Regions from separate parts of the Enterococcus montenegrensis genome, predicted to be linked through region 2. Evidence: a T-box and tRNA genes for the amino acid it is inferred to sense, from the RefSeq annotation. Region 2 holds a T-box; the other regions hold tRNA genes.
The links. The T-box of region 2 lies ahead of leuS (leucine--tRNA ligase). A T-box ahead of a tRNA ligase gene usually reads a tRNA of that ligase, here a tRNA-Leu.
Positions count from the first base shown of each region.

Region 1 (5,257 bases), 1.3 Mb from region 2:
AGAACATTTCCCTAGTTTTGTTCTTGGATATTTAAAAGCAGATATAAAATCAGCTGAATTAGGCAACAAAACAGGAGCTATTGCCTCGGCGATTGATACATTTAAAGAACTGCAGGCACCTTTTGATTATATGTTAGATCATGAAAAATTTTCTGAAAGAGAGTACTATGAAGATTTCTGGGGAGATTTCAATCGTAGCTATAGCTTTCTAGCTATCGGTGCACCTGTTGTACGACAAAAACAATTAGCGGCGTTAGTAGAAGCGGAAATTGTCGAATTTCTAGCTCCAGAGATGACGGTAACAAAACAAAACGGGCAATTTGTTGCCTACAGTAAGCAAGATGAAAAGCGAAGATTTAATGGAAAAAATTTGATTGAGGCGCGTTTACCGCAACCAAGTTTTGCAACGACAAAGAATCCTTTATTAAAGAATATGAGAGAAAAAGGTTATCTAGCCCCACATAAGGTAACTTTTGACGCTAAAAGCCATGCAACAGGGGCAATCTTGGTTAGTCGCAAAACACACCAAATCATTGATAACAATGGGCAAATTCAACCGCATCTTTTTTGTTACGGCATTCCGCTGGAAGGATTAGATTGGCTCAACGCTGCCTCACCGCGGCCCAAAAGTGATGATCGCGTTTTTTATTTGGCTGATCAAATAATTGAAACAATTTTTGCAAAGAAGCGCTAAGACGCTTCTTTTTTATCAGGCAAGTGATCAGCCAAATTTGGCTTTTCTTACTAGAAACTAAATATGTTTCGGCGGGTAGAGACTTTTTTCAAATTCAATCACGATTTGAGGTTTGCCTAAGACACTATATTTTTTTACAACAAATTGTTTACGAGCGTTATAATGACCAACAACGCTGATTGTACTATTAACAGCAACGTCAGCTAAAAAATTCAATGCGTGAGTAGCGATTAAACAGTGATGTTCATTCAATTGAAAGTAAACTAGGGGATGATCAGACATTTTCAATACTTTGATTTGAGAAATAGTACCCTTTAAATTAATCATCATTATTCCTCCAATGCAGACCATTTGGCAACAGTTGTAAAGGTGACACTGCGGATTTCGTCGTAATCAATTTTTTGATTGGCAATATAAATCCCTAATTCATCATAGCCTTGTATTTTCCCAACAATATCTGGGAAATAGTGGCCTTCAGCATCTACTTCTTCTTTTTGAAGTGCAATACTGCGCTCTTTTAAGCGCGCTTCACATAAAACTTGTGCGATAGCTTCTTTATCCATTATCGGTTTGGCGGGCCAAAGAAAAGCTTGCGCAGCTTTGGTTTCAGCCATTTGACGCGTATGTTCAGATAAGTAAAAGCCATTCCACTTTAATAATTTGCGATCTTGATAAGAAGGTGGGATACGCATAAAATCACTTCCAACTTTTTGATACTCTTATTATACGAACGTATGTTTGTTTTGTAAAGAGAGAAGTAAAAAAATCTGCTAAAATGGACAATAGCCCTCTCTATTACTAGAGAAGGCTATCTAACTAATCAATATTATTATTTAAGGTTGGATCAAGACTATTACTAAAATTCATGTTATTTCTCGTTTAAACGATGTATTCCCTAACCTCTAATACATCCATGTAACTCCTAAGTTACGCCAGTTTGATTAAATTCAACGAAATAAATCAATCTATCGCATAACAATATTTTTCGCGTAGGAATAAGTATAGCACAATTTCTATCTTAAAATGATTGGACAAAGGAACTTATGAAAAAGTTAAGAACTTTTAAAAGCTTGAAAAAATTAAATCATTGGCACCGGTAAAGTTTAAAATATAAAGAAACAAAACGATGGCATTAATCAAAAAAGAGAAGATGATAAGGGCATACCGAATTGTTAAATAAGAATAACCGGCTGGCCGATAATTACTATAACGTTTACCGTGATAGGCAATCATTAAGATCAGTAGTAAAATCGTCATAATTCCTTGAAAGATTAGGCCTAAAAAACGTAATGTACGCGAATCATTATTCAACTGCAAAAAATACGCTCCCAAGGTCAAGACATCAATTAAAATCGCAATAAATGGCATAAATTTGCTCCTTGTCAATTTTTGAGTAATAAAAATGCGGAGTAAGGGATTTGAACCCTCACGCCTATTATAGGCATATGCGCCTGAAGCATACGTGTCTGCCGTTCCACCAACTCCGCCAAAAAAGTATCATGCTTTATTTTATGCCAATGAAATTTTTATTTCAAGAAAAAGGGCTGGTGACAAGCATTTGACGAAAATGAAAAAGTAGGCGATCTGAGCGTATTTCTACTTGTTTTCAAGAAGGCCATTTGCTAGGGTATAAAGGTAGATTAAATTTACAGAAAAGAAGGAAAAAAATGGATACTGTTTTAATATTAGGTGGTCTATTGGGGATAATTATTGGAATTGTTACCTTAATTCAAGCTACGACCAAACATCGCAAGAAAAAGCCAAGCTTCATTTTGGTGGCCGCATCAATTGCAGCCGTATTATCTGGCAGTGGGTTATTAAACACTGAAAATCTTCAATCAATAGCACCCAAAGATAACCCAAATACTACGGCGGCCAGCACTACTTTGCAATCTGGAGCTTCAGAAGAGAAAAGCAGTAGTAATCATAGAGAAGATGAGGGAGCAACAGAAGAAAAAAGCGCAAGCCCCTTGCAAAGTGACGCTAAACTGACAGCTTTAAAACAAGAACTAGCCCAATTAAATTATGCAGGAAAACAAACGATTGAAATTAATCAAGGAAAGCCAACTTTTTCAAAAGCCGAATTAGCTACGACAAGTGGGGCATGGGAAAAGTATTATCCCCTAGATGCACTAAATCGGGCCACAGGTGCGGAGGCATTATTGAATCAAAGTTTAATGCCCAAAGAAAAACGCGGCAGTATTTCAAGTGTTACCCCGACTGGCTGGCGCAATAAAAAAATTGGTGGTAGCTATTTGTATAATCGCTCCCATTTAATTGGCTTTGCATTAGCAGGTGAAAATGCCAATTGGCAAAATTTAATTACCGGCACACGCCAGTTGAATAACCCTGAAATGTTACGTTTTGAAATGGATATCAAGTATTATTTAGAGCAAGATAAAAATCATTTTGTTCGTTATGAAGTTACACCAATCTTTCGCAATGATGAACTTTTGGCGCGGGGTGTCCATTTGATGGCACAGTCTGTAAATAGTGAAGCAATTAAATTTAATGTTTATATTTTCAATGTTCAAGATAATGTGAAATTGAATTATGCTGATGGCACAAGTCAAATATTGAAAAGCGGAAATTCTGCTGAAAAATAAGCAGCAATAGATGAAAAAAACACCCAACTAACTAGTTGGGTGTTTTTGGTCAATTGTCAAGAAAGTATAAAACTTTCACACAAACAAGTTCGAAATATTTTGGCTTATTGCGCAAAAGCTAAAAGACTTTGTTTTGCTTTTGTTAACTTAAAGCGAGTAGATTGATGGTTTTTTGATAGTGATTTAATTGTTTATCGACTTTGTCCAAACGTCTTGTGATACGTTGTAACAATTCTTTGGGCGCATGAATTTTTTCCTGTGCTCTTTTAGCTAGGAGTAAAATACACCGTTCTTTGTCCAAGCGGTTTTGCGTGTGATACAACGTAGCCAAACGTTCGCTGTATTCATAACGTTGATAATGGGTCCCTTCACAAAGGTAGATTAGTAAATCTTCGGCTTGATCATACTGTTTTAAGTAAAAATAATTTAACGCTTCGCGATAAAGTTTTAATTCAAAGTCTTCTTTAGTCGCGTCAAGAGGATGATTTTCCAGCCATTCTTTCACGGAGACTTTCCGTAAGATCTGTCCGTTTTTGTCTTTGACGATAATTACTGGTTGCTGTTTTAGTTGGCTTTTTTCAATTGGCATATTTCCACCTCCTCATACTTCATTGATAACAAAAGTATTATAAAGGGAAATGATTAAAAAAAGCGACGGAAATCTTTAAAAAGATTGTCATAATTAAAACTTTAAATATTTCTTAAACGAAAGAAATCAACTAAACGAGAAACACCCAAGACAACTAACAGGCCGCCAAAAATTTGGAAAACTAATAAAACACTACGGAAAGGATTAAATAGGAGTAACGCACCGGCTACAATCATTAAGATACTAAAGACAAACCAACCCGTACGTGCTGTGCCGTCTTTTTTTAATTGCAATTCCTGTAACAACTGGGTAATTCCACTAATTAAAATGAATAAGCCCAGGAAAAAGGGAATAATAGACACAATTCCTTTTGCAAAAATCAAAATCAGCAAAGCTGCGGCTAAAAGTAAAATTCCAGTTGTTAATTGGGAACCAGAATAGCCACGCTTTTGTGCTCGGTAATGGTTCACTAAGTTAATAATTCCCATAACAAAAAAGAAAGCAGCAAAAATATAAACAATCATATTGAAGAAAGGTTCAGGTTTAATTAAAATCAAGATTCCCAAAATACCGTAGGCGACGCCACTTAATAATAAATTTTCACGAAATGTTTTAAAAAAATTATCCATAATCAAAACTCCTCTATTTTTCTATTCTCTTCTTTATTGTAACGAAATTTGAGGAATAAAGAAAATACTTGGTTCGCTTTTGCAACGGTAAAAGACACTACCAATTTGGCTGATAGCGTTTTTATGGTAAGATGAAGAAAAGGAGGGGGAAAAGTATTTGTCGACATTTACCATTTTGCTGTTAATTTTTGTACTGGTGCTTTTTGCCTATTTATTCTTGATCGAAAAAGAAATTATTTTCAAGTCTCGCCGTAAGTCCACCAGTTTTTATTTGATTTTAGCTTTAGGAGTGGGAACAATTGTGCTGGTTGGTTTAAACCCTACAACCTTAGACGAGAACGTCCGGGGTATTTTGGCAGGGTTGATTATCTTAAGCTTTTTAATTGATGCCAAAGGTTTTGCGGAAAATCATATTAGTATTAATGCAATGGATAAAAAAGGAATTCCCTATGCTGAGGTAGATCGTATTGTTTTATTAAAAACCAAGAATCAAGTGAAGGTGAATTTTTTTCGCCGGGGCATGCGCGGACCGCTATTTGTTTTGAATGAACCGCTAGAAGAAATTGTGGCGTTTTTGGCAACACATTTAAAAGAGGGAACACCGATTGATATTTTATTAGATGAAAAAAAATAGGCTAGCGCCAAACAACAGTTTAGCAGCTAGTCTATTTTTGTGTTCAAATTATTTAAAAGTTAAGAAACGTTCGTCGTCACTTAAGAATTCTTTTTCGCCAGCTTC
Region 1 covers NZ_CP120467.1:1,244,201-1,249,457, forward strand. Annotated here, with positions in the region: gene P3T75_RS06105 (FAD/NAD(P)-binding protein) at 1-694, shown strand, start outside; gene P3T75_RS06110 (hypothetical protein) at 752-1,021, opposite strand; gene P3T75_RS06115 (hypothetical protein) at 1,024-1,386, opposite strand; gene P3T75_RS06120 (hypothetical protein) at 1,757-2,062, opposite strand; tRNA gene P3T75_RS06125 (tRNA-Leu) at 2,098-2,181, opposite strand; gene P3T75_RS06130 (DNA/RNA non-specific endonuclease) at 2,362-3,300, shown strand; gene P3T75_RS06135 (hypothetical protein) at 3,443-3,889, opposite strand; gene P3T75_RS06140 (HdeD family acid-resistance protein) at 3,991-4,518, opposite strand; gene P3T75_RS06145 (hypothetical protein) at 4,676-5,152, shown strand; gene P3T75_RS06150 (nitroreductase family protein) at 5,201-5,257, opposite strand, start outside.
Region 1: it encodes a tRNA-Leu, which carries the amino acid that the T-box ahead of leuS (leucine--tRNA ligase) is inferred to sense. The anticodon was not compared.

Region 2 (5,257 bases):
ACACCATCTAATGCACTTAAAGGCTCATCTAGCAATAAAATTTCTGGTTTCATTACCAATGTTCTTCCCAAGGCTACGCGTTGTTTTTGCCCACCAGATAAAGCCCTGATTGGTTTATCCAAATGTTTTTCTAAATCGAGTAGTTGAATTAATTCCGCTACTTCTTCTTTTGTAGAAAGACTAGGTTTTCTTTTCAAACCATAAAGTAGATTTTCTCTTGCAGTTAAATGAGGAAACAGACCATAATCTTGAAAGACAATATTAAAGCCGCGTTTTTCCATTGGCACGTTGGTGATATCTTGCCCTTTGTATACCAAACGCCCACTGTTGGGTTTTTCTAAACCTAAAATCATATTTAATAAAGTAGTTTTGCCAGAACCAGAGCGACCGAGAATGGAAACAATTTCCCCCGGTTTAATCACTAAATCAATATCGGTCAAAATCGTCTGTGCACCAAAACTTTTATTTACTTGTTGAATTTCTAACATTTCTCTGCCCCTTTTCTTTTGACTGAAATTTTCGAAAAAACTATCAATTCCGCTTCACTGACTTCAGTATAGAGGCAAAATGTTAATGACTTGACACCTTTAAGTAAAAGATTGGTAAAGCCTGTATATTTTATGTAAATAGTCACTAGGATAAGAAAAGCGTTTCGAACTCGTTTAGCTTTTGAGCATTAAGACAGAATTTCAATAAATTGCCCTACAAATTTCTTGAAATTTTGACTTAAGGCCGATAAAGCTAGTTCGTGAAGCTAGACAATTAGAAAAGCGTTTCGAACTCGTTTAGCTTTTCTTGCGAAAAACTTATCCTTTCCTTCCAGATAAAAAGGGATTCAGTGTAAAAGCCCTAACGGCTATCCACTGAATCCTTTTTTAACAATAAGCAGAAAGATTGCTTCTACCTGTGTTTTTTCATTTTTTTAATTGGCAACAATATTCACTAATTTATTTGGTACGACAATCACTTTGCGAACTGTTTTGCCGGCAATATGTTCTTTAATCGCATTATCTGCCAATGCAGTTTTTTCTAATTCATCTTTTGAAAGATCGCGGGCAACTTGGACTTTGCTGCGAACTTTACCATTCACTTGGAAGACAACTTCAATTTCATCTTCAACCAATTGCGCTTCATCATAAGTTGGCCAAGCTACATAAGAAATACCGCCTTCGTTGCCTAAAATCGCCCAAAGTTCTTCTGCGATATGGGGGGCGATTGGTGCTAATAATTGCACAAAGCCTTCAATATACGCATAGGAAAGTGCTTCTGTTTTGTATGCTTCATTGATAAAGACCATCAATTGTGAAATTGCGGTGTTAAAGTGCATCTGTTCGTAATCTTCGGTTACTTTTTTTACCGTTTGATGGTAAACTTTAGTCAATTTACCATCGTTAAAGGTCGTAATGCGATCGCGCATTTTTCCTTCTTCGTCTACGATTAAACGCCAAACGCGTTCTAAGAATTTGCGGCTACCTTCTAGCCCATTTTCACTCCAGGCAATCGACGCATCAAGTGGCCCCATAAACATTTCATACATCCGCAATGTATCTGCACCGTATTTTTCCACCACGTCATCTGGGTTTACCACATTACCACGGGATTTGGACATCTTTTCATTATTGCCCCCAAGAATCATACCTTGGTTAAATAGTTTTTGATACGGTTCTTTTGTTGGCACCACACCGATATCATACAAGAATTTATGCCAGAAGCGAGCATACAATAAGTGCAAGACCGCGTGTTCAGCTCCACCGATATAAATATCTACTGGTAACCAGCGTTCCAATTTATCATAGTCTGCTAAAGCTGTTTTGTTGTGAGGATCGATATAACGCAAATGATACCAAGAACTACCTGCCCATTGTGGCATTGTATTGGTTTCACGGCGACCTTTTTTACCCGTTTTCTCATCAACGACATTAATCCAATCTTCGATATTGGCTAGTGGTGATTCACCGGTACCACTTGGTTTAATATTATCTGTAACAGGTAAACGCAACGGTAATTCTTCTTCTGAAAGAGCTGTTGTTGTTCCATCTTCCCAGTGGATAATTGGAATTGGTTCACCCCAATAACGTTGACGAGAGAATAACCAGTCCCGCAAACGGTAGCTGACTTCTTTTTTACCAACGCCGTTTTCTTCAAGCCACGCGTTCATTTTTTCAATGGCTTCTTCTTTGTTTAAACCGTCTAAAAAGTCAGAGTTGATATGTTTGCCGTCACCTGTATAGGCTTCTTTTTTTACATCGCCGCCAGCTAAAACTGGAATAATATCCAGGCCAAATGTTTGTGCAAATTCATAGTCCCGTTCGTCGTGAGCAGGTACTGCCATAATGGCGCCTGTCCCATAAGTCGCCAACACATAATCTGCGATCCAAATTGGAATTTGTTTGCCGTTAACTGGATTAATGGCGTAAGCTCCTGTGAAGACCCCTGTTTTTTCTTTTGCTAAGTCTGTGCGCGCTAATTCTGATTTTTTTGCTGCTTGCTCAATGTAAGCTGCTACTGCTTCTTTTTGTTCTGGCGTAGTGATTTTTTCAACTAAATCAAGTTCTGGTGCTAAAACAGCATAGGTCGCACCAAACAATGTATCTGGTCTGGTAGTGAACACAGTGAAATCTTCATTGCTATCAGCAACTTTAAAGGTAACATTTGCTCCCACTGAGCGACCAATCCAGTTGCGTTGCATTTCTTTAATACTTTCTGGCCAGTCAACCAAGTCAAGGTCGTCTAAGAGACGATCGGCATAGGCGGTAATTTTCAACATCCATTGACGCATTGGACGTCTGATGACATCGTAGCCGCCACGTTCACTCTTCCCATCAATAACTTCTTCATTGGAAATTACTGTCCCTAATTCTGGAACCCAGTTAACCGCAACTTCAGCTTCATAGGCCAAGCCTTTTTCATATAATTTGGTAAAAATCCATTGCGTCCATTTGTAGTATTCTGGATCAGTCGTATTAATTTCACGATTCCAGTCATAACTAAAACCTAATGAATTAATCTGACGTTTGAAAGTTTCAATATTTTTCTTTGTAAATTCAGCTGGGTCATTGCCTGTGTCTAAAGCATATTGTTCCGCCGGCAAACCAAAAGCATCCCACCCCATTGGATGTAATACGCTAAATCCTTGTGAACGTTTCATTCGTGATAAAATATCCGTTGCTGTATAACCTTCTGGATGGCCTACATGTAGCCCTTGACCAGATGGGTATGGAAACATATCCAAAGCATAAAATTTGGGTTGATCTGTCTTGTCATGGGTATTAAACGTATTGTTTTTAGCCCAATATTTTTGCCATTTTTTTTCGATTTGCTTATGATCGTACACTGCTAAATCCTCCTAAAAATTAATTGACTGGCAATCAGTCGTATAAAAAAAGTCCTATAAAAAGCTATGCTTTTTATAGGACGTAATCTACGTGGTACCACCTAATTTTGCTCATCAAAAAAGATAAGCCTCAAACGTTGTAACGATCGTCACCGTAACAGCCTACTTATTTCAACTGCTAACGCTAAAAGGCGAGTTCAAAAGAGTTCGTACACATTTCCACCAACCATGTGCTCTCTAAAACGATTTGCTTTTTACTATTCCTTCTCACAGCGAAGTTTTCTACTTGTTAGTTATACTAACAAAGAATATACCAAAATTCAATTATTATTTTACTTTTAGCGTTTGACCAGGATAAATGAAATTGTTTTGAATTTTGTTTAACTGAATCAATTTATCCATCGTAATACCAAACTTATCGGCAATTCCCCAAACAGAGTCACCACTTTGTACTTGATAGGTTTTGCTGTTGTTTTGGCTGCTAGAATTTTGTGCTTGAACGCCTTGTACGCTGCCTTTTTTCACAATAACTTTTTGGCCTGGGTAAATAAAATCATTTTTGATATTATTCCATTGACGGAATTGATCCATTGAAATTTTATATTTGTTCGCTACAGCCCAAACCGAATCTCCACTTTGAATGGTGTAGTATTGATTTTGACCGCTATTGCCCGTATTACTTGTATTTGTATTGTTATTTGGCTTAGCTGCTGTCGTATTTTGGGCGGGTTTATTATTTGTTGTACTAGCAGAACCATTTTTCACCACTAGGCGTTGCCCCGGGTAAATAAAGTTATTCTTGATATTATTCCAGCTCACTAATGTATTCATACTAATACCATATTTATTTGAGATACCCCAAACTGAATCTCCGCTTTGAACAGTGTAATAAGTTTTCCCGCTACTATTATTTGTATTGGCTGGTTTATTGGTACTTGGCTTATTGGTATTTTGTGCCGGCTTACTTGGTGTGTTATTTGTCGTAGTAGAACCGCTAGTACCTTTTTTCACCACTAGACGTTGGCCGGGATAAATGAAATTGTTTTTGATATTATTCCAGCTCACTAAACTGCTCATACTAATATTGTACTTATTTGAGATGCCCCAAACTGAATCTCCGCTTTGAACAGTATAGTATTGTGTAGCACTAGAACTTGTTGTATTTCCACTTGGTTTATTATTGTTTTGTGTCGGTTTACTTGGTGTTTCATTTGTTGTAGTAGAACCGCTAGTACCTTTTTTCACCACTAGGCGTTGGCCAGGATAAATAAAATTGTTTTTGATATTATTCCAGCTAATCAAATTATTCATACTAATGCCATATTTGTTCGCGATGCCCCACACAGAGTCGCCACTTTGTACCGTATAATACTGGCTTACGCTTGAAGAAGAACCACTGGAACTGTTGTTATTAGTCGAACCAGAACCACCACTCCAAGCCCCTCCGCCAGCATTACCGCTAGCTGGTGTATCATAGCGAGTCAGTCCGTAACTTTCAATTACACTATTTAATGCTGAAGCATAGTTTGGTGCAGTAGCGTAACGTCCAGTTAACCAAGCCGTTGCATCTCTGTAAGAGCTGGTATTACTCTTCCAAGCACCACGATAATAATATTGACCGCCGATATAAACATTGCGTAATGTTGCAGCATTATCTGCAAAAGATTCTTTATAGGAAGGATAATCCCGGAAAGGTTCTTTCATGGTCACCCATTTCCCATTTAAATATTCTAAGGTGTTCATATAGACAGTTTTACCATTGTAACTGCCTTTAATACCAAATAAGTTATAGTAAGGTGCGCGGGATAAACTACTTGTTCCCCAACCACTTTCAACAATTGCTTGGGCAATCATGACAGAAGCATATAAGTCGTTTGCTGCCGCTACAGGTTGTGCATGAGCTGCCAATTCTGTAATCAATGC
Region 2 covers NZ_CP120467.1:2,503,768-2,509,024, forward strand. Annotated here, with positions in the region: gene P3T75_RS12030 (ABC transporter ATP-binding protein) at 1-488, opposite strand, end outside; gene leuS (leucine--tRNA ligase) at 923-3,334, opposite strand; T-box leader at 3,408-3,614, opposite strand; gene P3T75_RS12040 (LysM peptidoglycan-binding domain-containing protein) at 3,662-5,257, opposite strand, start outside.

Region 3 (5,257 bases), 1.4 Mb from region 2:
TTAATTCATGGTTAGAAGAGTATAAAAAGCCCTTTGGCGCGATTTTGGTTAATGAGTTTATATCCTTTAAGTTTAAAGCAGATGATCCTAACGTCACAGGGGTAACGTTAGTAATAGCCCATGATGGCGGTCAAAGCCATACGATTAAGATGGAAAGTTATGGCACGGCAATTTATCATTTTGATTACTTTTTTAACGAGGGGAAAGGTGTTTATTTTTATTATTTTGAATTACATTATTTAGACGCCAACCACGCAGAATATACCCGATATTATGGTGCAGTAGCAGGAGGCGGCCCAGGAAAGCTGGTCGATCACTTAGAGGAGATAAATGCCTATCAAGTGACCTGTTTTGAAAAAAAAGAAACAGCTCCTAATTGGTATCGTAAAGGCGTTTTTTATCAAATTTTTCCCGACCGTTTTTATAATGGTAATCCCAAGGAGTTAGTAAATAATCCTAAGGCCAATACATTTATTTATGGTAGTAAAGAAGATACTCCGATGTATATTAAAGATGAAAATGGCGATATTGCCCGCTGGGATTTTTTTGGAGGCAACTTTAAAGGAATTAAAGCTAAAATTCCCTACTTAAAAGAATTGGGAATTACAGGGATTTATTTGAATCCGATTTTTGAAGCCAGAAGTAATCATCGTTATGATACGAGTAACTATCTGAATATCGACCCCATTTTAGGAACAGAAGAAGACTTTGCTGATCTTTTGGATGCGTTGCATCAAAATGATATTCATGTCATTTTAGATGGTGTATTTAGCCACGTAGGGCGTAACAGTCTTTACTTTAATTACGACGGCGCTTACGGTATTGATAAAGGAGCATATCGTAATATTCATAGCCAGTATTATCCTTGGTTTACCTTTAATCGCTATCCAGATGAATATAATTCTTGGTGGGGAGTAAAAGATTTACCAGAAATTAATAAAGAGAACAAAGAATTCCAAGATTTTATTTTTGGTTCTGCTGGTGTTTTACAAAAGTGGAATAAATTTGGTATTGACGGCTGGCGCTTAGATGTGGCGGATGAATTGCCAGACGAGTTTATTGCCGGTATTCGAAGCAATTTGGACCAATTTGCGGACAAAGTTTTGTTAGGTGAAGTCTGGGAAGACGCCTCTAATAAAATTTCTTATGGCAAAAGACGCCAATATATTTTAGGAAACCATCTCCAAGGGGTTATGAACTATCCTCTAAGAGAGCAAGCACTAGCTTTTCTTATGGCAGATTGTCGTCCAGAAACTATTGCCAGCCATTTTACAACCTTACAAGAAAATTATCCTCGGGACATTTTTTACAATAGTTTCAATAATATTGGGACCCACGATACGGAGCGAATTTTAACGCAATTAAATGGCGATAAACGAAAACTGTCACTGGCTTTTGCTCTGTTGCATCTTTTTCCGGGTGTCCCTTGTGTCTATTATGGTGATGAAGCTGGTTTAACTGGGGGCAAAGATCCAGATAACCGCAAGTTTTTCCCTTGGGATAATATTGAGGAAGACTGTTATGAAGCTTGTCGTAAATGGATTTCTTTACGGGCAGAAAATCCGGTTATTTACGAGGGAGATTTTTTGCTGTTGTACACAGAACGGATTTTAGGAGTACTGCGTTATGATGCAGAAGACTTTGTTTTGGTCTTTTTTAATCCGACAAACGGGCTTCAAGTTTTGAATGTAGCAGAAATTCAAACATTGCGTCCCTTACCGATTGCTAAAGAACGCTTGCAGGCGATTATTGGGCGTAACAATACGATTCAAGAGGCCGGAACGCTAACTTTTAGTGGTAAGTTGTTTGAATAATTTATCTTTTTGATTAATAAAAATATTCCTGAACAAAATAAAACTGCAAGTAAGCTCCTACAGATAAACTGCGCTTGTGGCAAATTTTGTTCAGGTTTTTTTGTATATTTTTTTAAAACAATTGTTATTCGTGGCGAATTTCGCTAGATTTTGGTACTTTATGGTATGATGAAACAAAGTAGATAAAGGATGAATTAAAATGGGAAAATATACAGATATTAACCGTAAACATTACCGTTTTCCAGCCTATGATGATAATGAAAACGTAAAAATTCAAAAAGAAAAGCGGAATCTCTTTGCTAAAGATCGCAGCTGGCTTTTAACTGATGAGCCAGAAGACAAGGGAACCGCCTTTTATACACCACCTAAAAAAAGTGTTTTAAAAAACACACAGATGCAAGAAGAACGGGCCTTGCGCCGTTCCCGTAAAGCGACTGCTGCAAAACAAGGACATACCTTGGCGCAGCAAGAAGAGCTAAAAAAACATCGGGAAAATTTACCAGACTACAGCAAGAAAATTAAACCTGAAACAGATTTAGCCGGTCGAACTTCTCTTTTTGGGAAAGATTATAAGCGCTCCACCTATAAAGTGAAGAACAAACCGCAAATAACACCTGAAGAAAGTACAATGAAGCGTTATTCTTCAGGGCGTTCTTATTTTGTCCCCAAATATATTCCAGCTTCTTTAATTCCTGATGAGAAAAAAGCAGCTGTGGAGGAAACAGAATTAATCGACTCCTTACACAAAAACAAAGAACAGTATTTGCTGTTTGATCATGAACCGGCTGCTTTTCAAGAAAAAAAAGGTGATGATCCTACTGTTGAAAAATTTCATCATGAAAAAAATTCCGAAAAAGAGGATACAACTGCTAAAGCAGCAGTAAATAAGGAAAAAAAGGGGAAAGTTTTAGAGCGCGATTTAAAAGGCTTAATTGAAGAGGGGCAATCAGAAAGTCGCCGCAGCCCCAGCTATTTTGAAGAGTAAGAGGTTTTGATTAAATGGAAGCATATGATTTACAACTAGAGAAATTGAAAAATGGTGAAATTGAAAAAATTGAAGTGACACAGGAAAATTTTTTCCTTTTTCGCAATGCTTGGGCTAGTCGTGAAGATAAAAAATACTTTGTCGGTGAAGCGCATCATAATGGCGATATTACGTATCATTATGACCCGACTGTTTTGTAGAAATGGGCTAGTGCAAAAGGCTCAGATATCTACTGCGCTAAAAAAAGTTAGGTATTTAGGTCAGTTGTGTTGCAGCAAGTACGGTCTCTTTTGTAATAAATTGGCTAATTAAAAAAATTTATATATATTTTTGATTATTTGCTTTATTTTAAGGCGAAGTATTTAGAAAAGGCTATTTATAAAAAGGACTGTCCAAGGTTTTGTTTTGGTCTTATTTAGCAACTGCAAATAAGTGATTCCATTTCACTTTTTTAAGCGCGATAAAAAGATAAAAGGATACAAATCTTAGAAAAATAAGATTTGTATCCTTTTAAACATACTGGAGTGATGCAGAAGACGGGAGTCGAACCCGCACGAGCTTTACGCCCACAAGACCCTCAATCTTGCTTGTCTGCCAATTCCAACACTTCTGCGAAAACAACAACTTATGATACCTTAGAAAAAAATCCTTTGTCAAGATTAAGATTGAAAAGGAAGGTTAATATGAAAAAATCTGACGGTACGTTTCTTTTGCCTGCAGTTTTGTTGGGGCTTTTAGTTGGCTTAATTTTAGATAAGCTTTTATTGGGAATTTTTCTGGGAATTGTGGCAAGTATCGCTACTGACATTGGTATTAATTCTTGGTGGAAAAAAATTAAAACTTTTGCGAAAAATCACAGGAAAGATTGCTTTTTAAAGGATAAAAAAGTAAAGTAATTAAAAGAATTCAATTAAAAAGGGGCGATGATGATGAAACACTTTGAGAAATCAAATAAATTAGAAGGTGTCAGCTATGACGTGCGCGGTCCGGTGTTGGAAGAGGCCGATCGCATGCAAGAAGAAGGCGTTAGTATTTTAAAACTAAATACTGGTAATCCTGCACCTTTTGGCTTTGAAGCCCCGGATGAAATTGTTCGTGATTTGATTATGAATGTCCGTTCATCAGAAGGCTATTCTGATTCTAAGGGAATTTTTTCGGCACGAAAGGCAATTGAACAATATTGCCAATTAAAGGGATTTCCTAATGTTACGATAAATGATATTTATACTGGCAACGGTGTTAGCGAATTAATTACAATGTGCATGCAAGGCTTGTGTAATGACGGTGATGAAATATTGGTACCCTCCCCAGATTATCCACTGTGGACAGCCTCTGTTTCTCTTGCTGGTGGTAAACCCGTTCATTATATTTGTGATGAAGAAAGTGAATGGTATCCTGATCTTTCGGATATGCGTGCTAAGATTAACAGTAAAACCAAAGCAATTGTAGTCATTAATCCCAATAACCCTACAGGTGCTCTATATCCAAAAGAGATATTAGAAGGTATCGTGGAATTAGCGCGGGAATTTGATTTGATTATTTTTTCAGATGAAATTTACGATCGTTTAGTTATGGATGGTCTAACCCATGTCCCAATTGCAACTTTGGCCCCAGATCGGTTTGTCGTTACTTTAAATGGTCTGTCAAAATCACATCGTGTTGCGGGTTTTCGCGTGGGGTGGATGGTTTTAAGTGGGGATAAAAAAGGTGTGAAAGATTATATTGAAGGGCTAAACATGTTGTCTTCCATGCGCCTGTGTTCTAATGTATTATCCCAACAAATCATTCAAACTGCTCTTGGAGGGTATCAAAGTAGTGATGAATTATTATTGCCGGGTGGTCGAATTTATGAGCAGCGGGAATATATTTACAATGCTTTAAATGATATTCCCGGACTTTCAGCAGTAAAACCAAAAGCTGCCTTTTATATTTTTCCTAAAATTGATATTAAACGGTTCAATATCAAAAATGACGAACAATTTGTTCTGGACTTTTTACATGAACACAAAATTTTATTGGTGCATGGTGGCGGCTTTAACTGGCAAGAGCCCGACCATTTTCGGATTGTCTATTTACCAAAAATGGACGACCTGAAATTTACAGCCGAAAAATTACGAGAGTTTTTAGCAACCTATCAACAAAAATAAAATAAAAAAGAGAATGATAAAATTGTGCCGTTGAAAAGTTTAACTTTTTAACGGGGAACACAATTGTTCATTCTCTTTTTACACATATGTAAAAACAAGTATTGTGGTTATGTAAATGTATTTTTATTCGGTTTGTTAAAGAAGCTCGCAGACTTTTTTACTGATGATAATCCTTTTTGCGTACTTGGTTTCTAATTCTTCGTTTGGATCGGTGACATTGATTAAAAATGAATTTTGATATTCTTTTTCAATCCAGCCATAAAATTTTTCGTCTTGCCAGATAAAGCTAACATTTGATGGTTGTTTCATTC
Region 3 covers NZ_CP120467.1:1,132,973-1,138,229, forward strand. Annotated here, with positions in the region: gene P3T75_RS05565 (glycoside hydrolase family 13 protein) at 1-1,814, shown strand, start outside; gene P3T75_RS05570 (hypothetical protein) at 2,014-2,799, shown strand; gene P3T75_RS05575 (hypothetical protein) at 2,814-2,999, shown strand; tRNA gene P3T75_RS05580 (tRNA-Leu) at 3,328-3,412, opposite strand; gene P3T75_RS05585 (hypothetical protein) at 3,387-3,695, shown strand; gene P3T75_RS05590 (pyridoxal phosphate-dependent aminotransferase) at 3,729-4,946, shown strand; gene P3T75_RS05595 (DUF2187 domain-containing protein) at 5,082-5,255, opposite strand.
Region 3: it encodes a tRNA-Leu, which carries the amino acid that the T-box ahead of leuS (leucine--tRNA ligase) is inferred to sense. The anticodon was not compared.